Regions from separate parts of the Methylobacterium sp. GC_Met_3 genome, predicted to be linked through region 2. Evidence: predicted binding sites of a transcription regulator. Region 2 holds the regulator's gene; each other region holds the start of a gene.
The links. The regulator HrcA, encoded in region 2, represses chaperone genes, less so after heat shock. The targets are predictions, from matches to a motif close to GTTAGCACTCNCNNNNNGNGAGTGCTAAC.

Region 1: a site for HrcA is predicted at 3,317-3,345, ahead of groES (co-chaperone GroES). Genes of this name have one in related genera too.
Region 3: a site for HrcA is predicted at 5,347-5,375, ahead of groES (co-chaperone GroES). Genes of this name have one in related genera too.

What each region holds. Positions count from the first base shown of each region.
Region 1 covers NZ_JALNUL010000048.1:648-8,164, reverse strand. Annotated here, with positions in the region: gene OXS27_RS27325 (cobalamin B12-binding domain-containing protein) at 1-543, opposite strand, end outside; gene OXS27_RS27320 (BLUF domain-containing protein) at 732-1,208, opposite strand; gene rsgA (ribosome small subunit-dependent GTPase A) at 2,022-3,056, opposite strand; gene groES (co-chaperone GroES) at 3,451-3,738, shown strand; gene groL (chaperonin GroEL) at 3,838-5,481, shown strand; gene OXS27_RS27300 (PhzF family phenazine biosynthesis isomerase) at 5,810-6,709, opposite strand; gene OXS27_RS27295 (AraC family transcriptional regulator) at 6,815-7,517, opposite strand, start outside.
Region 2 covers NZ_JALNUL010000003.1:282,139-289,655, forward strand. Annotated here, with positions in the region: gene OXS27_RS06750 (penicillin-binding protein activator) at 1-919, shown strand, start outside; gene hemW (radical SAM family heme chaperone HemW) at 920-2,095, opposite strand; gene rdgB (RdgB/HAM1 family non-canonical purine NTP pyrophosphatase) at 2,134-2,763, opposite strand; gene rph (ribonuclease PH) at 2,760-3,473, opposite strand; gene hrcA (heat-inducible transcriptional repressor HrcA) at 3,654-4,709, shown strand; gene OXS27_RS06775 (hypothetical protein) at 5,172-5,318, shown strand; gene OXS27_RS06780 (methyl-accepting chemotaxis protein) at 5,343-7,346, opposite strand.
Region 3 covers NZ_JALNUL010000012.1:104,879-112,395, forward strand. Annotated here, with positions in the region: gene OXS27_RS16465 (triphosphoribosyl-dephospho-CoA synthase) at 1-483, shown strand, start outside; gene fae (5,6,7,8-tetrahydromethanopterin hydro-lyase) at 721-1,233, shown strand; gene OXS27_RS16475 (S1C family serine protease) at 2,346-2,768, opposite strand; gene groL (chaperonin GroEL) at 3,272-4,915, opposite strand; gene groES (co-chaperone GroES) at 4,987-5,277, opposite strand; gene OXS27_RS16490 (CorA family divalent cation transporter) at 5,476-6,462, shown strand; gene OXS27_RS16495 (methyl-accepting chemotaxis protein) at 6,667-7,517, shown strand, end outside.

The DNA of each region.
Region 1 (7,517 bases), on a different contig from region 2:
CACGCCCAACGTGTGCTGCTCACCAGGTGCACCCATCAGGAGCAGACGGCGCTTCCCATCGAGCACAGCCATCCCGTCGTCGGCCCGGAAGCGCGCCACGAGATGCTGAAGGCGGGCGACCGCGGTGGTGACTTCGACGAAGTCGCACAGGTCCTCGTCCCACATGCGGCCCAACAGGGCGGCAGAGGGCGCCAGCAGATCGAGGAATAGGCGATCGACAGGGTGGCCGGCCGCGACCAGAGCCGAGAAAGCCTCGATCACGGCCCCGTGGTCCGGCAAGAGCGTGAGGTCGGTGAAGGTCGCGACCTGCCCCGCGCTGGGCTTGAACGCCTGTTTGGCGACCTCGGTCCCCGCTTTGCGGTGAAGGAGAACCAGTTGAGGAATGATTTCTGTCTGGACGACCTGCTCCAGGGCAAGGCAGCGCTCGCGCGCCGCCTCGGCGGCCCGCTTGCGTGCGTATTGCCAACGCGCTTCTGCCGCAGCCTCGCCATCGTGACCGAGGCCGTCGCTCCACAGAGGTTCGGACGGACCGAAATTCTGCATCGTCCCCCCAGGGCGCTCTCGCGTCGGCGGCCTTGCTGGTCGCTCGATCACTGCTCGGCATGAGAAACTCAAATTACGACGATGTAAAGGACGCGGCGGATATCCAATTATTGCACCGTAATCGGCCGGTGATGTCCGAGCCTGCGCCGCCGACGACACGTCCAACCGATCGTCTTGTCGGGGCTTGATTATTTTCGTCCGAGCGCGTGGAGCGGCCCTGAATCGAGTTGCATCAGGATCCGCTTGAGCGCCGCGGCATTGTTCCGGTCTTCGGCGCTCTCCAGCGCGTCCTGGAGTACCACCCGGAGATCGTCGGCCTCGACCTGCTCCATATCCCACGTCGGATAGAGGCGCTCCCGCTCTTCCTCACTCTGATCCAGCGCGACGAGATCGTAATGCCGCGGGTCGCGATGCAGGCTCGCGATCAGCTTCTTCATTTGAGCCGCCGGCCCCTCGATCCACTGGAAGAAGATTCCGCTGCCGAAAACAAGGACCCCGGTGATGCCACGCGCGACGTTGTGGCGCTGGGCCACCTCGACGATGCGGCCGACTTCGGCGTCATCGATACCCTCGGCGGCACGGCTGCAATAAACAAAATGATAGAGGGCGGGCATGTCGGCTCCGCCCGGCTCGGCCCCGCGTGGGATGCCGTATTCATCGAACATGGGGGCGTCCTCCGTTGAGGCCAGACAGGCCGTTCCACGCGGTGCGTCGGCCGCAGGATAGCGCAGCGGACCCGATTTGGAATTGCACGTCATCGCGCGCGCCGGCATGCGAAGATTTTCGTTCAGCCCGTTGTGGCGCTCACTCTCAACTCAAGCCAGTCGGCTCGTCGCGATCGCACCTGTGCCGGAAGTGGCGGTAAACGGGATAGGCGCCCTGCCGCGCCTGCGCATTTTTCCGAGGTGCATCGTCGGATAGATTGTGCAAAATCGATTTAGCCGGCGTCCCCGGTATGCCCATGCTGGTGTGATTCAACACCCTTGTTCCGCTGGCGTGGGCGTCTGCAACTTACGGCGGTGGCCATCTGTATGGTCCCGTCCGCACCGGACCACTCATCGCGTGTCAGGCTCACCCACCAGTATCGATGAGCCTGATCCAGGGCCGCGGATGTACCGTGTATTCAGCCTCAGCGTCGATGGCCGAGTGGGAGAAAGCCGTACGATCCAGGCTCAAAGCGATGATGACGCGAAAGCGATCGCTGCGGCGCTGCCCAACGGCCATGGTATCGATCTTTGGGAACGCGCCCGGTACTTGGCCAGCTACCCCCCTCGAAGCGCGGCGTATCCCGAGCAGTAGCCGTCACGATCCAAGGCGTGTCGCTGTTATGAAAATCCGCCGCGGGTGATGAGCGCGCGCCGAGCGATGTTCGCCCGACCCCTTTTCCGCTCGGAACCGATTCCGCACTGGCCCTGTCGCGAAAATCGACGTCCACACGGCGTCAACGCGACCAGAGCTTCCAAGTAGAATCGTGGAGCCTACCTGGCGGGACGCTGGCGACCGCGTGGCCCAACGGATGTCGGTGTATTGTCCCGGTTCTCGTCGAAAAGCTTGCGCCACCGGTTCAATCGATCAGGTTCGATCTTGCCTTCGGCAATAGCGGCCGTCACGGCGCAGCCCGGTTCATGGGCGTGGGTACAATCACGGTATCGGCACGCGGGCGCGAGCTCGACGATCTCAGCGAATAGGGTTTCGATTCCTTCTGCGGCGCCGCTGAGATGCAACGTTCGCATCCCCGGCGTGTCGATGACCCAGCCGCCACCGGCCATGGCATGCAATGAACGCGACGTGGTCGTGTGGCGTCCCTTCGCATCGTGCTCGCGAATGCCTCCGGTCTGCTGAGCAGGCGCCTGACTTGGGCCCACCAGCGTGTTCACAAGCGTGGATTTGCCGACACCGGAGGAGCCGACCAGCGCCACGGTTCGCCCCATTCCGCACCACGGAGCGAGCAGGTTAGCAGCCGCGGGGAGACGCGGATTGACGGTCACGACGTCGAGCCCGCGTTGCAACTGGGACGCCTGACGCTGGTAGACGCCCAAATCGTCGGCTGTGTCCGCCTTGGTGAGCAGGAGCACCGGGGTTGTGCCGCCTTGATTGGCGAGAGCCAGATAGCGCTCCAGGCGCGCTGGATTGAAGTCGGCGTTGCAGGAGGTGACGATGAACAGCGTGTCGATATTGGCCGCTGCGGCCTGCAGAATCCTGCTGCCTTCCGTGCGTCGCTCCATCACCGTCCTGCGGCCGAGACGGCGATGCAATGTCTGGGTCTGCGGGTCGACGAGGATCCAATCGCCGACCGTGAAATCGCCGGCGTTGGCACGAACGGTCAGCGTCAACTCGACCGAGCCGGCCTGCGATAGGGCAGTCAGGCGGGACCGGTGAATCGCAGCAACCCGCATCGGGGCAAAACCGGCCTCGTGGGGTTCACGCTGGTCCTCGAAGAACTCGGACCACCCCAGGCTTGCAAGCGATACGGGTTGGAAGGCGGCGGGATGCTCAATCACCGATCGGCCCATGCCATGACATCAAGCGCTTGGCCAGCCCTCTGCGTCGCGCTCCCATCGGATCCGGATGGAACGCCAGGACCGTTCCGCGGCAAGGCCTCGCTTGATCATGCCCAGCGAAGCGATTGGTCGTACCGGTGCGCAGGTTGATCCGAGCCGCACCCAGACGAGCCGACGAAAGCGAGCGGCCTGAAACCGCCTTGACAGACTGGGGTGCCGGCAGGGCGCGGCCACCCCCCTCTAAAATGCGTGTCGCGATCCTCGGACATGAAATTAGCACTTCTACGATGCGAGTGCTAATGGTGCACCGATCGAGCGGCGACACACTCGTCATCGCCGCTACTCTTCCCGCGACAGAGCCCACCATGTCGGTTGGGCCTCGCTTGGGAACGATCAGGATCTCACGATGAAATTCCGTCCGCTGCACGACCGCGTGGTGCTCCGCCGCATCGAAGGCGAGGAGAAGACCAAGGGTGGCATCATCATCCCCGATACGGTCAAGGAGAAGCCGCAGGAAGGTGAGGTTGTTGCCGTCGGCCCAGGTGCACGTGACGAGGCTGGCAAGATCAACGCGCTCGACGTCAAGGCCGGCGACCGCGTCCTGTTCGGCAAGTGGTCCGGCACCGAGGTCAAGATCGACGGGCAGGACCTTCTGATCATGAAGGAATCCGACATCCTGGGCGTCGTCGCCTGAGTTCGGATCAGGCCCAACGGCCTTGATGCGTGATCTGCCCCTTGAGGCGCCCGCCGTGGCGTGCCTCGGGGCCAAACGACAGATGATGAAGGCTCCACCATGTCCGCCAAAGACGTTCGCTTTTCAGCCGATGCCCGCGAGAAGATGCTGCGCGGTGTCGAGCTGCTCGCCAGCGCGGTGAAGGTGACGCTCGGCCCGAAGGGCCGCAACGTCGTGATCGAGAAGAGCTTCGGCGCCCCGCGCATCACCAAGGACGGCGTCACCGTCGCCAAGGAGATCGAACTCGTCGACAAGTTCGAGAATATGGGCGCCCAGATGGTGCGCGAAGTGGCCTCGCGGTCGAGCGACACCGCCGGTGACGGCACCACGACGGCAACCGTGCTGGCCGCATCCATCGTTCGGGAAGGCGTCAAGTACGTCGCCGCCGGCATGAACCCGATGGACCTGAAGCGCGGCATCGATCTGGCGGTGTCCGCCGTCGTGAAGGATATCGGCGAGCGCTCCCGCAAGGTCGCCTCCTCCGATGAGATCGCCCAGGTCGGCACGATCTCCGCCAACGGCGACAAGGAGATCGGCGAGATGATCGCCCACGCGATGCAGAAGGTCGGCAACGAGGGCGTGATCACGGTCGAGGAGGCCAAGACGGCCGAGACCGAGCTCGACGTCGTCGAGGGCATGCAGTTCGACCGCGGCTACCTCTCCCCGTACTTCATCACGAATGCGGAGAAGATGGTCGCCGAGCTGGAAGACCCCTACATCCTCATCCACGAGAAGAAGCTCTCGTCGCTCCAGGCAATGCTGCCGGTGCTCGAGGCCGTGGTCCAGACCGGCAAGCCGCTCCTGATCATCGCCGAGGACATCGAGGGCGAGGCTCTCGCCACCCTCGTGGTCAACAAGCTGCGCGGCGGCCTGAAGGTTGCGGCCGTCAAGGCGCCGGGCTTCGGTGATCGTCGCAAGGCGATGCTCGAGGACATCGCGATCCTGACCAAGGGCCAGATGATCGCCGAGGATCTCGGGATCAAGCTCGAGAACGTGACGCTCGATATGCTCGGCCGCGCCAAGCGCGTGCGGATCGAGAAGGAGAACACCACGATCATCGACGGCGCCGGCGAGAAGTCCGACATCGAGGGCCGGATCGCGCAGATCAAGGCGCAGGTCGAGGAGACCACCTCGGACTACGACCGTGAGAAGCTGCAGGAGCGCCTGGCCAAGCTCGCGGGCGGCGTCGCGGTGATCCGCGTCGGCGGTTCGACCGAGGTCGAGGTCAAGGAGAAGAAGGATCGCGTCGACGACGCGCTGCACGCCACCCGCGCGGCGGTCGAGGAAGGCATCGTCCCGGGCGGCGGCACGGCGCTCCTGCGGGCCAAGGCGGCCGTCCAGGGCCTGTCGAGCGACAACCCGGACGTCCAGGCCGGCATCAAGATCGTGCTGAAGGCCCTTGAGGCCCCGATCCGTCAGATCGCCTCGAACTCGGGCGTCGAGGGTTCGATCGTCGTCGGCAAGATCCTGGCCAATTCCTCTTCGACCTACGGCTTCAACGCCCAGACCGAAGAGTATGTCGACATGCTCCAGGCCGGCATCGTCGACCCGGCCAAGGTTGTCCGCGCCGCGCTTCAGGGGGCAGCTTCGGTTGCCGGTCTTCTCGTGACCACCGAGGCGATGATCTCCGAGGCTCCGCGCAAGGATGCTCCGGCCATGCCTGCCGGCGGCGGCATGGGTGGTATGGGCGGCATGGACTTCTAATTAACCATGGCTCTCGCGGCGCTGTCATACGAGCCGAAGCCGGCTTGTGGGACAGCGCCGCGGAGCAACGCTCTGCGCGGTCGTTTCCCGTGCAGGCGATAAGTTGTTCACGCAGCACCCGCTTGTGCCTTGGACTGCCCGTCGGCGCAGGCATCGATCCAGCGGCTACAATACGGGTCGGCGCTTCCTCAATGTCGTCCCCGACGACGCCAAGATAGTGCGGTTCACCGCGCAGCACCGGCGTTTGGCCTGCAATCATGAGGCGCGGGTCGGGACAGCTCGGGCACCGTCAGGCCGGCAGCGCGCAGACTGGCGAGTACGGCGCCGCTCATGGGCGTCCATCCTCCGTGACCGCTGGAGGCAGGCCCGGAGCTGGAGCGACCGCTCCGCCCAGCAAGCAGCCGATCGCCCGGTCGCCCGCGAAGCCGAGGCGCACCGTGATCTCGGAGAGACGACCCATCGCTCGTCCCTGGTAGACGCGGATTGGACGGTCGTCGGCGGCAAGGGTGCGATCGCGAAGCAGGCCGAAGGCGAGCGCGGCGGCGGCGATGCCGGTGGCAGCATCCTCCGGATAGCCTGACGCGCGCGGGAACTGCCGCGCCTCGAAAACGCGCGCCCCGCCGTCCACGACAGCGTAGGGGTACAGACCGGTCGAGCCGATCCGGCGGCAGACGGCCTCGACCGCCACGGGGTCCGCAACGAGCGCGTGCAGCCTCTCAGGGTCGCGCATCGGCACGAGGGTCTTCACACGTGAAGTGACGGCGTTGTGCAGGGGCAGGCCCGTAAGGTCCTCGCGGCCCACGCCGAGCGCCGAAAGCACGTCGCTGGCCTGCTCAGAGGACAGCGGCCTCGCCCGGCCCGCCGGTTGCGTGATCGCGACCGAGACCGTGCCGTTCTCTGCGGTGGACACGAAACCGGTGACCGAACCGCTGGCGGTCGCGATGCGGACGGGCGATGCCGGCAGCGTTCCGTGTTTGGCCAGCACCCAGAGCGCGCCGATCGTAGCGTGCGCGCACATCTCCATCTCGTGGTTGGGTACGAAGAAGCGGAAGCGGAAGTCGTGCGCATCGTCCTCTGCGGGCAGGATGAAGCCGCTCTCGTGCCCGTGCCGGCGGGCGATATCCTGCATCGCCGCAGGGGCGAGCCCCACCGCGTCCGCGACGACGGGGCATGGATTGCCGCCTGCGTTCCCGCAGGTAAAGACGTTGACGACTTCGACGTCTGCCATGACCAACAATCCACTGCCGCGGTTGCCCGGCCGAACGCGGTGCCGGTTCAGCACATGCGGTTGGTCATGGCGGAGCCGCCCAGCGCCTGCGCGACCGTCCGGGCCTTATCGCGCGACCGTCCGGGCCATCGCAACGGATCGTGCGCGGACCTCGCGCGGTGCCAGCCCGTCTCGGCGTCGGAGCGCCCGCGCCAGAGCCGATCCGCTGTCGAACCCGACCCGGAACGCGACCTCGCCGATCGGCAGATCGGTGGTCTGCAACAGCCGCCGCGCCTCCGAGAGACGCACACTCTGCTGAAACGCGCCGATGGACAGCCCGGTTCGCTCTCGGAACAGGCGTGTGATGTGTCGGCGGGAGACGCTGAAGCGTTCCGAGAGCAGATCGATCGAAACAGTCTGGTCAGCGCGCTGCGCGACGAACGCCTTGATCGCGTCGATCAACGTGTGCGCCTCGCGTGAGCTGGGACCGAGCGGTTGACCCCTCTCGATCGCAGTCAGGCAGCGGATGATCAGCGCGGCCGAGAGATGGGCGCGGACGGCTGTCTGACCGATCGTGTCGCCGGTCTCCTCGCAACAGAGTGCTTGGAGCGCGCGGATATCCGGATTGATCGAAAACATCGCGCTGCTTCGGATCAGGGCTCGGACGCGGCTGAGCGAGCCGAGTTGCCTTTCGATGCGCTGGAACGCCTCGTCCCGAAGATACACGGCGAGATGGGTCTGGTCGGATCGGACCGCTGACGTTGCGTGCGGTTGCGAGGCCGGGATGACGGCGAAGCGATCCCGTGACACCCACATGCCGTCCCGCTGC
Region 2 (7,517 bases):
GCTCCTCGTGGAAGACGACCGCGGCACACCCGAGGGCGCGCGGGAGGCGACCCAGGACGCTCTCCGGCAGGGCGCCGAAATCGTGCTCGGGCCGCTCTTCGCCGGCAGCGTCCAGTCCGCCGCCGCCGTGGCGAAGGCAGCCGGCAAGCCGGTCATCGGCTTCTCCACCGACGTCACCGTGGCGGCGCCGAACGTCTATCTCCTGAGTTTCCTGCCGCAGCCGGAGGTCGACCGGGTGGTCGAGGAATCGGTTGCCGGCGGCAAACGCTCCTTTGCGGCGCTGATCCCCGAGACGGCCTACGGCAATGCCGTCGAAGCGGCCTTCCGCGAGGCCGTGGGGCGCCGCGGCGCGCGGGTCGCGGCCGTGGAGCGCTATCCGGAGGGCAATCCGGGGCCCGCGGTGGCGCGTCTGGCCCGCGTCACCATAGGCCCCGGCGCGACGGCCGACGCGCTGTTCATTCCGGAAACGGCGGAGGCCATGCCGGCCGTCGCGGCGGCGCTGAGCAAGGCCGGCTTCGCGCCGGCGCGTGTCCGGCCGGTCGGAACGGCTTTGTGGAACGAGCCGGCGCTCTTCGCTCTCCCAGCCCTCCAGGGCGGCCACTTCGCCGCACCGGATCGCGGCGGGTTCTCGGCTTTCAGTGGGCGCTATCAGGCGCGGTTTGGCGCCGCGCCGCCGCGCGTGACATCCCTCGCCTACGACGCCGTGACGCTCGCGGCGGCGCTGGCGCGCCAGTACGGCTCGCAGCGCTTCGCCGAGCCGACATTGACCAATGGCGCGGGTTTCGCCGGGGTGGACGGCACGTTCCGTTTCCGTCCGGACGGGCAGAGCGAGCGGGCGCTGGCGGTCTACGAGATCCGCAACAACGCCGCGACGCCGGTGAGCCCGGCCCCCAGGGTCCTGGCAAAGCCTGGCATCTGATCAGCCGGCGAGTTCGGCGACGATCGCGTTGAGGACCGGTGCGCCACGTGCGGTTGCGGCGATGCGACCTCCGGAGCGCCGCTCCAGCAGGCCGTCACCAACCAGCATACCGATCCGGTTGCCGTTCAGGGGGCGGCCCTTGAGGGCGGCGTAGCGCTCCGAATCGATTCCTTCGCGCAGCCGCAGGCCCATCACCAGGAACTCGTCGGCCTGGTCGGCGGGAGTGAGGGTTTCCGTCTCGACGATCCCCTGACCGTCGCGCTCTACCCGAGCGAGCCACGCCTCGGGCGCACGCTCGGTCACGGTGCCGATCCGGCCCGCCTCGGTGACAAGGCGTCCATGCGCCCCGGGGCCGATCCCGGCATACTCGCCGTAACGCCAGTAGAGCAGGTTGTGGCGGGATTCCGCGCCGGGCCGGGCGTGGTTCGAGATCTCGTAGGCGGGAAGACCGGCGCCCGCGCAGAGATCCTGCGTCACGTCGTAGAGGGCGCGCCCCGTATCGTCGTCCGGCACGACCAGCTTGCCCGTGCTGGCGAGGCCGTAGAAGGGCGTGCCGGGCTCGATGGTCAGCTGGTAGAGGGAGAGATGCTCGCCGGCCCGTTTCAGGGCCTCGGCAAGCTCGTCCCGCCACATCGTCGGCGTCTGGCCTGGTCGGGCATAGATCAGATCGAATGAGGTGCGCGCGAAGGTGGCCTGCGCGACGCGGATCGCGTCGAGCGCCTGCGCCACATCGTGCAGCCGGCCGAGGGTACGCAACGATGCGTCGTTCAGCGCTTGTACGCCGAGCGACACGCGGTTGACCCCGGCGGCGCGGTAGCCTTCGAAACGGGCCGCCTCGACGCTCGACGGGTTGGCCTCCAACGTGATCTCGACATCCGGCGCGACGGGCCAGCGCGAAGCGACGGCGTCGAGCAATCCGGCGACCGTGGCGGGCTGCATCAGCGACGGGGTGCCACCGCCCAGAAAGATGCTGGTGACGGTCCGGCCGGGCGTCCGCTCGGCAGCGTGGTCGATTTCGGCCCGGAACGCGTCGAGGAAGCGCGGCTCGTCCACGCCGGCATGGCGCACGTGGCTGTTGAAGTCGCAATAGGGGCACTTCGCGGCGCAGAAGGGCCAGTGCAGGTAGATGCCGAAGCCCGCATCGCGGGTCGGGTGGTCCGGGCCGGTCGCTTGCATGGTGGTGGTGATGTGAGCGGCGCGGCCCGGTTTGGCAATCACGCGCTGGGTGCGAGGCAAGCTCGGCCGAGATCCACGAAGGCCCGGGCGCGGTGCGAGAGCCCCTGCCCTCGCTGCCAATCGACTCCGTGCTTCTCCTCGGCGGTCATCTCGCCGAAGGTCCGGTCGTGGCCGTCCGGCCGGAAGATCGGATCATAGCCGAACCCGGCCGAGCCGCGGGGCTCCACGAGGTCGCCGAATACCCGGCCCTCAAACAGCTCGGTATGGCCGTCCGGCCATGCCAGCACCAGCGCAGAGACGAAATGTGCCCGGCGATCCTGAGCGCCGCGCCTGTCCATCTCCGAGGCGATCCGCGCCATGGCGCCGGCGAAGTCCTTGGTCGGGCCGGCCCAGCGCGCGGAGAAAATGCCCGGCGCCCCGTCGAGGGCATCGACGCACAGGCCCGAATCGTCCGCGAAGGCGGGCAAGCCCGTGGCTTGCGTGGCGGCCAGGGCCTTGATCGCCGCGTTCTCGGCGAACATCGTACCGGTCTCCTCCGGCTCAAGAAGGCCGAGTTCGCCGGCCGACACCGCTTCGATCCCGAAGGGCGCGAGCAATTCGCGCATCTCGGTGAGCTTGCCGGCATTGTGGGTGGCGATGACCACCCTGCCCGTCAGGCGCCGGCTCACGCGATTGCCTCCTTCTGAAGCGCGACCAGCCGCTCGGTGCCTGCGCGCGCGAGGCGCAGCAATTCGAGCAGCTGATCCTGCGAGAACGGCTCCATCTCGGCCGTGCCCTGAACCTCTACGATCCCGCCCCGGCCGGTGAGTACGAAGTTGGCATCGGTCTCGGCGGCTGAATCCTCGGCGTAGTCGAGGTCCAGCACCGGTGTGCCCTTGTAGAGGCCGCAGGAGACGGCAGCGACGTGGTCGCGCAGCGGATCGACCGAGATGATCGAGCGCGTCCGCATCCAGGCGAAGCAATCGTGCAGCGCCACCCAGGCGCCCGTGATGGCGGCGGTGCGGGTGCCGCCATCGGCCTGGATCACGTCGCAATCGACCGTCACCTGCCGTTCGCCGAGCGCCGGCAGGTTGGTCACCGCCCGCAGCGAGCGCCCGATCAGCCGCTGGATCTCCTGCGTCCGCCCCGAGGGCTTGCCGGAACCGACTTCGCGGCGGGTGCGTTCGTGGGTCGCACGCGGCAGCATCGCGTACTCGGCCGTCACCCAGCCCTTGCCCGAACCGCGCAGCCACGGCGGGCCGCGCTCCTCCAGCGAAGCCGTGCAGAGCACCCGGGTGTTGCCGAAGCTGACGAGGCACGAACCCTCGGCATAGCGCGAAACCGCGCGCTCCAGGCTCACGGGCCGCAATTCGTCGGCGGCACGCTTGGAAGGCCGCATTGCGGACCCCTTCTGTGAGGAAAGTCGAGGGCCGGGCTCTTAGGCCGCCATGTCGGCGCGGGCAAGCGGCGCAGCGAAGCCGCAATGTACGGATTGATCCAGACTGGACGGTTGGACATGATCGGCCCACAGGATCAGCGCGTGACAGACCCGAACCCACGATTTCTCGACGGCCCATCGATGCAGGCGCTTGCCGCGCTCAACGAACGCGCCCGGGAGATCTTCCGGCAGATCGTCGAGAGCTACCTCACCACCGGCGAACCGGTCGGATCGCGCAATCTTGCGCGGATACTCCCGATGGCCCTGTCGCCGGCCTCGATCCGCAACGTCATGGCGGATCTGGAGCATTCCGGCCTGATCTTCGCGCCGCATACATCGGCGGGCCGGCTCCCGACCGAGCTCGGCCTGCGCTTTTTCGTCGACGCCATGCTGGAACTCGGCGACGTCAGCCAGGACGAGCAGGCCCGGATCGAGGCACAGATGCGAGCCGCGGCCTCGGGCCACACCTTCGACTCGGCGTTGGCCGAGGCCTCGACCATGCTGTCGGGTGTCTCGCGCGGCGCCGGCGTGGTTCTAACCACCAAGGCGAACGTGAACCTGAAGCATATCGAGTTCGTGCGCCTCGACCCGGCCCGGGCGCTCGTCGTGCTGGTCTCGGACGACGGCTCGGTGGAAAACCGCCTGGTCGATCTGCCGCCAGGCCTGCCCACCGGCGCACTGCAGGAAGCCACGAACTTCCTGAACGCCCGGCTTCGGGGCCGGACCCTGGGCTCCCTGCGGGCCGAGATCGAGGCCAGCCGCAAGGCGATGAAGCGGGAACTCGACGCCCTGACCGAGCGCCTCGTGGATGCTGGGCTCGCGACGCCGGTCGGCCCATCCGAAGCGCGCCAGCTGATCGTGCGCGGTCAGGCCAACCTGCTCGACGATCTGAAGGCCGTCGAGGATCTGGAGCGCATCCGCCTGCTGTTCAACGATCTGGAGAGCCAGAAGGACGTGATCGACCTGCTCGCCCGGGCCGAAGGCGGCGACGGCGTGCGGATCTTCATCGGCTCGGAGAACAAGCTGTTCTCGCTCTCCGGCTCATCGCTGATCGCCGCGCCGTTCCGCGACGGAGCTCAGAAGATCGTCGGCGTGGTCGGGGTGATCGGGCCGACGCGCCTGAATTATGCCCGCATCGTGCCAATGGTCGACTACACCGCCCGGGTGGTCTCGAAGCTGTTGGATGGTGGGCGGTGATACAGTCGTTGCAGCACCAAGCACGGAGCTTCATTTCGGGAGTGAGATGTGCGTCGGCATTCGGCTGTTCACTGGCATTCACCGTTTCCGGTATTGCCGAATTCGGAGCGGAATTGCGAGGTCCAGCGTGACTCTTCACTCGCCATTCGCTTCTCCGGATCATGCCAGAGAAACGACCATCCTCTGAACTCCCGGCCACCGCCGACCACGTACGCCCTCGCAGGTGAGTCGGTTAAACTCACGGGTCTATGATACGGCCGAACGGGCGATCGCCATTACAAGTCCGCGAGCTGTCGCATGAGCGCCTGCGCAAGCTCTTCGTGATGGGACTGCCGATCAATTTGCTCAATCCGAAAAGAGCGGTCGTGTACCTGTCGCGGCTTCCTCGGTTCACCGAACCGGAATGTAGAAGTGTGCCGTTGCAAGCGCTGTTTTTGCGCCACGCTGCTTGTCGTCAACGTGATGACGAATTCTGTCTCCATCGTCTTAGCTGCTACGATCGCCGGCTTTTTCACCCGGCGACCGCTCTGGAGCGCCGTTCAGCGGTGGCTGATGGAGACGGTGCTGGCGGCGCTCGCGGTCCGCATGGCGGCCGAGGCGCATCGCTGATCGCCTCGGCACCGGATTGCATCGTCAGGCGGCTCTGACCGACTCCAGGAAACGCGCGACCTCGACACCCAGATGGTCGGATTGTCGGGACAGCTCCGTCGCGGAATCTAGAACCTTATGCGCGGCCTGGCCGGTCTGCGCCGCGGCTTCGGCCACGCCGGCAATGTTCGTCGTGACCTCGGCGGTCCCGGTCGAGGCCTGACTGACGTTGCGCGCGATCTCCTGCGTAGCAGATTCCTGCTGGCTCACTGAGGCGGCGACCGCACTCGCCACGTCGTTAATGTCGCGCACGCGTGCCACGATCCCATTGAGCGCCCGGGCGGCCGCGCCGGTCGAGCCCTGGACGCGCGCGATATGGTCCGTGATCTCCTTAGTCGCCCGGGCGGTCTGGGCGGCCAGCTCCTTCACCTCGGCGGCCACGACGGCGAAACCACGCCCCGCCTCGCCCGCACGCGCTGCCTCGATCGTGGCATTCAACGCGAGGAGATTCGTCTGTGCCGCGATCGAGGAGATCAGCCCGGCGGCGGCGCCGATCTTCGATACGGCCTCGGAGAGGTCCTGCACCCGGCGCCCGGTCTCGTCGGCCTCATCGACCGCCGTTTGGGCGAGCCGCGACGAGGCAGCGACCTGCCCGGCCACCTCCTGCACGCTCGCGCCGAGTTGCTCGGCCGCCGCCGCGACAGTGCGGACATTGGCGGATGCCTCTTGGGCGGCAGCCGCTACGCCGCTGGACTGCGCCGCCGCCTGCGTGGCCGCGACCGTCAGCGTCTCCGCGGTGGTGTGAAGGTCGGCGGCCGCGGACGAGACCGAACCCACGATCGTGCCGACGACCCGCTCGAACCCATCGGCCAGTTCGGTCATCGTACGCCTGCGCTCGGCTGCGGCGGCCGCATCGGCCTGGCGGCGCACCTCGGCCTGCTCGCGCGCCTTGTCCGCCACGACGGCCTTGATGCCCTCGACGGCCCGGCCGACCATGCCGATCTCGTCCCGTCGGCGGGCCTCCGCAATCTCGGTATCCAACTCGCCCTGGTTCATCCGCTGAAGGACGCCGACGAGTCGATTGAGGGGCCGCGCGACCGTAGTCACCATGGTCTGGCTGACCGCGACCGCCAGCGCCAGGAGCATGATGACGGTTGCGACCGCCATGTCCCGCGTGAGGTGGTCGATTGGCGCGACGGCCGCTGAGCGGTTGAAGGACAGCGCCACGTACCAGTCGAGGGCCGACGGTAGATCCGGGACGCGGGCGAACACCGTGAGGGTTGCGCGACCGGCTTCGCTGGTCTCGATCGCGCGGCCCGCGGCGCTGTCCAGCTTCGCATCGCCGATCAAGTCCGAGAGAGGTTTCCCGACGAGATCACCTTTGGGATGGATCAGGATCTTGCCGGCGCCGGAGACGAGATAGGCGTAACCGGCGCCGCCCGGCACAACGTCGGCGATCATTCGGGCCAGGGTCCCGACATCGAAATCGCCGGCGGCCACGCCGGATAGCTTATGCTGCGCGTCCTCGACCGGTGCGGCCGCCGTCAAAACCATGCTGCCCCGGCTGGCGGATGTGTAGGGTACGGTCAGAATCGCGCCCTTCGTCGCCGCGACCTCCTTGAACCACGGCCGCTGCCGCGGATCGTAGCCCGGCGGGATCGGCGCCTTGGGCATCTTCGTGTAGAAGCCGTCGATGCGCCCGAAGTAGCCGACGTAGAATCCCTGGCGGACGATCGATGCGTCGAGCACGCGGTCAGCCTCCGGACCGATCCCGGTGCCTGCAATTTCCTCGGCCACCAATTGCATGAGATCGAGCTTTCCGCACAGCCAATTACCGATGCTCCGCGCGGCGGCACCACTCAGGCTGGACATGCTGGCGTTGATGTCCTTGCGCAGCAGCGCCGTCTGCGATGTGTGGATGTAAACCGAGCACGTGAGGAAGGCGGTGAACGCGATCGCCAGGGTCAGGAGCGTTGCCCGACCCGCTATCCCGAGGCGCAGGCGCGTGGCCCGCACGGATACTCGCGAACCAGAATTATCAATCGACATACCACTCTCCAAACGGAGACGACGCGTGAACAGCCCTATCTCGTATCTGAAATTCACGGTCCGTGGCGCTTAGTATTATTGTATTTTCAGACGTATCATTCAACAGAATAGAGATTTATATTTTCAGCGGCGTCTTTCTTGCGTGGATCCGGATCTCTCCGGATCCACGCA
Region 3 (7,517 bases), on a different contig from region 2:
GCGGCGATCCGCCTCGCCAATCCCGGCGGCCTCGGCCGGGCGGAACGGCACGATGTCGCCGCGGACGCGCCCGCCTCGCTGCACGACGCGATGGCGGAGGCCGCCGACCGGGACCGCATCGCCCGTGCCTACGGAACCGGGTTCGCCGACGTGACGGCGATCGGCCTCCCGACCCTGGCCGAGGCCCGAGGGCTGGGGCTCGATCCGTCCTGGTGCACAACCGCCGTGCATCTCGCCTATCTCCGGTCGGTCCCCGACAGCCACGTCGCCCGAAAGCGCGGCCGCGCCGCCGCCGAGGATCTTCGCCGGGAGGTTGAGACAATCGTGGCCGGCCTCGATCTCGCCGCGCAGCCGGTCGAGCCGCTGCTGGCCCTCGACGCGTCGCTGAAGGCACGCGGCCTCAACCCGGGCACGAGCGCGGATTTCACGGTCGCGACCGTGTTCTGGGACGCGCTGGCGAGAGCGGGCGCCATGCTGGCCTGAGCCGTGCAAGTTCCCGTGTTTCCGAGGGCGAAGGCTAAAAAAATTCCTTCGCGGCAGGGCCTTGCTCGGGTTGTGAGCCGCAGGTGCCCGCTGTAGGGTCCGCCGCGCTGTCCGGCCCAACCGGCTCGACCCTTCCGGCTCGGCCGGTGGTCGGGCGCCGATAACAAGGATGGCTTCCCGGCCGCGGCACCGCCCCCGGCGCGCGGCTCTATTTCGGAATCCAGGGAGAGACACCGAATGGCGAAGATCACCAAGGTTCAGGTCGGCGAAGCGCTCGTCGGCGACGGCAACGAGGTCGCCCACATCGATCTCATCATCGGACCGCGCGGCTCGCCGGCCGAGACGGCTTTCTGCAACGGCCTCGTGAACAACAAGCACGGCTTCACCAGCCTGCTCGCGGTCATTGCGCCGAACCTGCCCTGCAAGCCGAACACCCTGATGTTCAACAAGGTCACCATCAACGACGCCCGTCAGGCCGTCCAGATGTTCGGCCCGGCCCAGCACGGCGTTGCCAAGGCCGTGCAGGACGCGGTGGCCGAGGGCATCATCCCGGCGGACGAGGCCGACGACCTGTTCATCCTGGTCGGCGTGTTCATCCACTGGGAGGCGGCCGACGACGCCAAGATCCAGAAGTACAACTACGAGGCGACCAAGCTGTCGATCCAGCGCGCCGTCAACGGCGAGCCGAAGGCTTCGACGGTCACCGAGCAGCGCAACTCGGCGCAGCACCCCTTCGCCGCCAACGCTTAGATCGGAGACGGTCCTGGGCAGAGTGAGCCTCCGCCCGCACCGCGGGGCCTGCTCCAGCGACTGGCTTCGATCTTCCTCGGCCGATAAGTAGGCCCCTGACGGGACGGCGAAAGCCGTCCCGTTTTTCGTTTGTCGTCCCCGGCGTGGCCGTCCGCTCCGTTCTCCAACCGGCCCCGCAGTGGACGATGCCATTGAGCCGCGGAGCTCCCCCGGATCGCGCGGCGCGTTCCAGTGCTTCCCTGCGAGGCCCGCTTCGCGAGCGCCTTTGACTGATAGGCTCGGGGGAAACACGCGAAGACTCCGCGCCTCATGGGGGGTGTCGCGACTGGCGGTGAGGGCTCACTCCGAACGCGGCGCATGCGAGCCCGGCAGGGCACACGTCATCGTCCCCACCCGCCACTGGCGCCGGGGGCATGGCCCAAGAAGCAACACGCGGGACGCGGGACGCCGCGGGGACCCAGGTGTCGGCCAAGTAACGCGCGGGATCCGATCCCCGCGGCGCCCGCGGCATCGATCGGGCATGGTCCCCGGCCGGTGCCGTCTTTCTCGTCGCGGTGTCTCCGACGTCCCGATCCTGCGACTCCCCGTTAGCGGTCTCGGGCGGGGTGCACGCACCCCCGGAACCCGCATCGGCGCCGTGGCCTTCCAGCCGTCCCCCGCCTCGTCGTGGGCGGGTCCGCAGGTCGCTCAGGGTCAGCCCAGACGCGGGTCGGCGCGGGGGGCATTTCCTCCCCCCGCCGGGCAAACTGCCGCCCGGTCTCACGCCCGCATCCGAGGCACGCCCCGTACCGGTCCGCCGCCCGGGGCGATGGCGGCTGAGAGCCACCGACGCGGGCACCGCCCCGTCCCCGGACCCGCACGGTCAGCCACCGGGCGGGCCCCCGAAGGACGCCCCGGGATCGCTCCCAGGCCGCCGCGGACAGGTGGCGGCTAATGAGCATAAAATAGGAACATTGTCAAGGGCGACGGACAATTGGCGGCCTCGGCGCCGTTCTTATCAACGGTGATCTGTCATCCGATTGCCTCTGGAGGACAGGGAGGACGTCGCCACCCTATCGACCGACGATACATGACCCGTGATCCGAGGTGGGACGTGTGCAACCTCCAACGCCTCAGTGGCAGACGACCTGAACCGTAAAGTCGCGCGCCTTCACGGCGATCGCTGCACCGTCCATCGGATCGGTCGTGCGCACGGTGATCGGCGGCTCGACGCCGTTCGCCTCCAGGAAATTCAGCGCGATCATGGATTTGATGGCGAAATTGACGTTCTGCGGGATGCCGCAGGAGGCAAACGCCACCTGCTTGGACTGGATCACCCCGATCTCGTTGCCGAACCGATTCAGCGCCGGGCCGCCACTGTTGTCCTGATGGACCGGCGCCGAGATCTGGATCTTGCGCGTGTCGTCGCCGGAGCCGGCCGTCGGCGCCACGTCGCCGAGCGGCTTGCCGAGGGTCCATGATCCAAAATCGAGGGACCTCGGATCGGCCGCCCCGCCCGCCGCCCCCTCCCGCGGTGACGGAGCGGGGCGCTGCATTGCAATGCGCGGCAGCACCGCCGACGCGACGACACTCAGGTGTCCTAGTCCCCTGGAAGAGCCCGCTTCGACGGCCTACGATCAGGAGCAGCCCGCCAACACACCATCACGATCGATCGGCCATGGACTTCGCCGCAGACCTAATGCCACGTTGCGAGACGACTGGATCGGCTGCGGCCGATTCGTTCTCCAGGAGGACCATAAATATTCAGACCATGCCGAACTCGATCAGTAGATACTGGAATTTGTTGATACAGGGACCAGCGACCCGGAGTACGACAGGATCTGCAATCTGATCTATCACAGCACGAACTTGGATATCCCGAGCAGCGGATTGCAGCGTCTTCGCCTTGAGCTGATCGATACAGTCCGCGCGAAGATCGAGCGCGAGTCCGGCGCGGGCATCCTGGCCGACCGACCGGTTCCGAGGTCGCGCACCGGCCAATAGAAAAGGGGCCGCCTCTCGGCGACCCCCTTCCTGCGTCTCGACGGGTGGCTTGGACTTAGAAGTCCATGCCGCCCATGCCGCCGCCGCCCGGCATCGCGGGGGCGCCGCTGTCCTTCTTCGGCGCGTCGGCGACCATCGCCTCGGTGGTCACCAGCAGGCCGGCCACCGAAGCGGCGTCCTGCAGGGCGGTGCGCACGACCTTGGCCGGGTCGACGATGCCGGCCTGGATCATGTCGACATACTCTTCGGTCTGGGCGTTGAAGCCGTAGGTCTCCGAGGAGGTGTTGTCGGTGATCTTGCCGACCACGATCGAGCCCTCGACGCCCGCGTTCTGAGCGATCTGGCGGATCGGGGCCTCAAGGGCCTTCAGCACGATCTTGATGCCGGCCTGGACGTCCGGAATGTCGGACTTCAGCTCGGCGACCGCCTTCTTGGCGCGCAGCAGCGCGGTGCCGCCACCGGGGACGATGCCTTCCTCGACCGCCGCGCGGGTGGCGTTGAGGGCGTCGTCGACGCGATCCTTCTTCTCCTTGACCTCGACTTCGGTCGCGCCGCCGACGCGGATCACCGCGACGCCGCCCGCGAGCTTGGCCAGACGCTCCTGCAGCTTCTCACGGTCGTAGTCCGAGGTGGTCTCCTCGATCTGCGCCTTGATCTGCGAGATACGACCCTCGATGTCGGACTTCTCGCCGACGCCGTCGATGATCGTGGTGTTCTCCTTCTCGATCCGCACGCGCTTGGCGCGGCCGAGCATGGGGAGCGTCACGTTCTCAAGCTTGATCCCGAGATCCTCGGCGATCATCTGGCCCTTGGTCAGGATCGCGATGTCTTCCAGCATCGCCTTGCGACGATCACCGAAGCCCGGCGCCTTGACGGCCGCGACCTTCAGGCCGCCGCGCAGCTTGTTGACCACGAGGGTGGCAAGAGCCTCGCCCTCGATGTCCTCGGCGATGATCAGGAGCGGCTTGCCGGTCTGGACCACGGCCTCGAGCACCGGCAGCATCGCCTGGAGCGACGAGAGCTTCTTCTCGTGGATGAGGATGTAGGGGTCTTCCAGCTCGGCGACCATCTTCTCCGCATTCGTGATGAAGTACGGGGAGAGGTAACCGCGATCGAACTGCATGCCCTCGACGACGTCGAGCTCAGTCTCGGCCGTCTTGGCCTCCTCGACCGTGATCACGCCCTCGTTGCCGACCTTCTGCATCGCGTGGGCGATCATCTGGCCGATCTCGGTGTCGCCGTTCGACGAGATGGTGCCGACCTGGGCGACCTCGTCGGAGGTCGAGACCTTCTTGGCGCGGGCGATAATGTCCTTCACGGCGGCGGCCGTGGCGAGGTCGATGCCGCGCTTCAGGTCCATCGGGTTGATCCCGGCGGCGACGTACTTGGCGCCCTCGCGGACGATGGCCTGGGCCAGCACGGTCGCGGTGGTGGTGCCGTCACCCGCGATGTCGTTGGTCTTCGAGGCCACTTCGCGCACCATCTGGGCGCCCATGTTCTCGAAGCGGTCGGAGAGCTCGATCTCCTTGGCGACCGTCACACCGTCCTTGGTGATGCGCGGGGCGCCGAAGCTCTTCTCGATCACGACGTTGCGGCCCTTCGGGCCGAGCGTCACCTTCACCGCATCCGCCAGGATATCGACGCCGCGCAGCATCTTATCGCGGGCGTCGGCGGAGAAACGTACGTCTTTCGCTGCCATTGTGTGCCTCTTCGCTAATGGTTGAACCCCAAGGCCTCAGACGGCCTCAAAGGGCGGGACAGGCGTTCCGATCAGAGGGCGACGACGCCCATGATGTCGGATTCCTTCATGATCAGGAGGTCCTGACCGTCGATCTTGACCTCGGTGCCGGACCACTTGCCGAACAGGACGCGGTCGCCGGCCTTGACGTCGAGCGCGTTGACGCGGCCCTGCTCGTCGCGGGCGCCGGGGCCGACGGCGACGATCTCGCCCTCTTGCGGCTTCTCCTTGGCGGTGTCCGGGATGATGATGCCGCCCTTGGTCTTCTCCTCGCTCTCGATGCGACGGACGACCACGCGGTCGTGCAGCGGACGGAACTTCATGAGCTGCCCTCTTGCTTCAGGTCCTGAGTTGGCGTTGATGCGGCCACCGGGACCGCCGCGAACTCGACTGTTAGCACTCTGTCTCGGCGAGTGCCAAAGACGGCCGCGAGATAGGCGCGGGGCTGTTCCGTGTCAAGTCTGTCGCACCCTTTCGCGTGGCGCGATGCCTGCCCCCCCGCCCATGGAAAATGCGCCGCGATGCTGAGCCTGCACGGCCCCGAAGGTCCGGTGGCGCCCGAGACCGCCCAACGGATCGCGCGCAACGCCGTGTGGATCGACCTGAACGATCCGACCTCCGAGGAGGCGGAAGCGGTCGAGGCCGCGACAGGGCTGCGCATCCCGTCCCGGGAGGCCCTGTCCGAGGTCGAGACGTCGAGCCGCCTGCGCCGGGTGAAAGGCGGCCTGTCGCTGTCGACGCCGATGATCACCTTCGAGCGCAGCGCATCGCAGCTGAAACCCCTGGGCTTCCTGCTGACGAAGGATCACCTCGTCACCGTCCGCTTCCACGAGCTGCGCGCCTTCGAATCCGCGGCCAAGCGAATCGTCGACGGGGACGGCAGCGCGACGCCGAGCGAGGTCTTCCTCGTGGTCCTGGAAGAGCTGGTGGACAGCTTGGCCGACTCGCTGGAGGACATGGCCTCGGAACTCGACAGCCTGTCCACCCGGATCTTCGATTTCGACGTGCGGGGCGCGGACCGTCGCCGGCTGGAGAGCCCGCCGCCCCGGCGCCGGGATCTGGCGTTGCGTCGGATCCTGCGCGGAATCAGCAACCGGGGCAAAGTGCTCGGCAAGATCCGGGCAAGTCTGCTCGGCCTAGAGCGGATCGTCCCGTTCGTGGCGGCGGCCTGCGACGCCCTCGGCCTCCCGGAGAACGGTCGGTTCGACACAATCGGCCGGGATATCGATTCTCTCGACGAATTCGAGACGCGGCTGGCCGAAAACGTTCAGTTCCTGCTCGACGCGGCTTTGGGCCTGATCAACATCGAGCAAAACAACGTCTTCCGCGTGCTGACCGTCGTGTCGGTGGTGGGCGTGCCCCCGACCCTGATCGCGTCCATCTACGGCATGAACTTCAAGACCATGCCCGAACTCGATTGGGCCTACGGCTATCCCTACGCCCTCGCGCTGATCCTCCTGAGTGCGCTCGCCCCGATCGTGTATTTTCGGATGCGAGGATGGTTTTGATACAACACCGAGATCTACCATTTTCGACAAGCAAAAATCGATGAATATCAATCATCAATAATTATCATCTGAACCGATCAATAGAAGCACAATATAATAGATTTGGTGTGCCTGCCGCCGTCGAATGCAGACGCTGGCGTGAAATTTAGCATTCGTTTAATCAACCTCTGTCTTTCTTCCCGACGCAGACGAGCGGGCTCAGACATGTTCAAGAGATCCACCTACAGCGAAGCGCAGGCCAAGATCGAAGCCCTCGATCGCTCGTTGGCCATCATCGAGTTTTCGCTGGATGGACACATCCTCCACGCCAACGAAAACTTCCTGCAGGCGATGAAGTACACCCTGGCTGAGCTCGTCAACAAACATCACCGCATTTTCGTCGATGACGTCGAGGCCAAGTCAGACGATTACGCTCAGTTCTGGACCAAGCTGAAGGGCGGCCAGTACGTGACCGGCGAGTTCCTCCGCCTGGCCAAAGGCGGGGAACGGATCTGGCTCGAGGCCACCTACAACCCGATCCTGGACGCCGCCGGAAAGCCCGTGAAGGTCGTAAAGTTCGCCTCCGACATCTCGGCGAAGAAGAACCAGATCAATCGGCTGATGTCGATGATCGACAACATGCCGGTCGCGGTGATGACCGTCGATCCGCGCAACAATTTCCAGTTCGACTACCTCAATCAGACGTCCCGGAAAACGCTCAAGCCGCTGGAGCAATATCTTCCGGTCAAGGTCGATGACATGATGGAGCACTCGTTCGACGTGTTCCACATGAATCCCAAGCATCAGCGCACGATGCTGTCGGATGCCAGCCACCTGCCGCATCGGACCAAGATAAAGGTCGGACCCGAGACGCTCGATCTGCAGGTCACGGCCGTCAACGACGAGCGGGGCAACTACATCGGGCCAATGGCGACTTGGTCCATCGTCACGGCACAGGTTCAGATGGCGTCCGAGGTCACGCGGGTGGTCGAGGCGGTCGGGTCGGCGATCCAGGAGATGCAGCAATCGGCCGAGGGCCTCACGCAGTCGGCGGATTCCGCCCGCCAGAAGGCGAC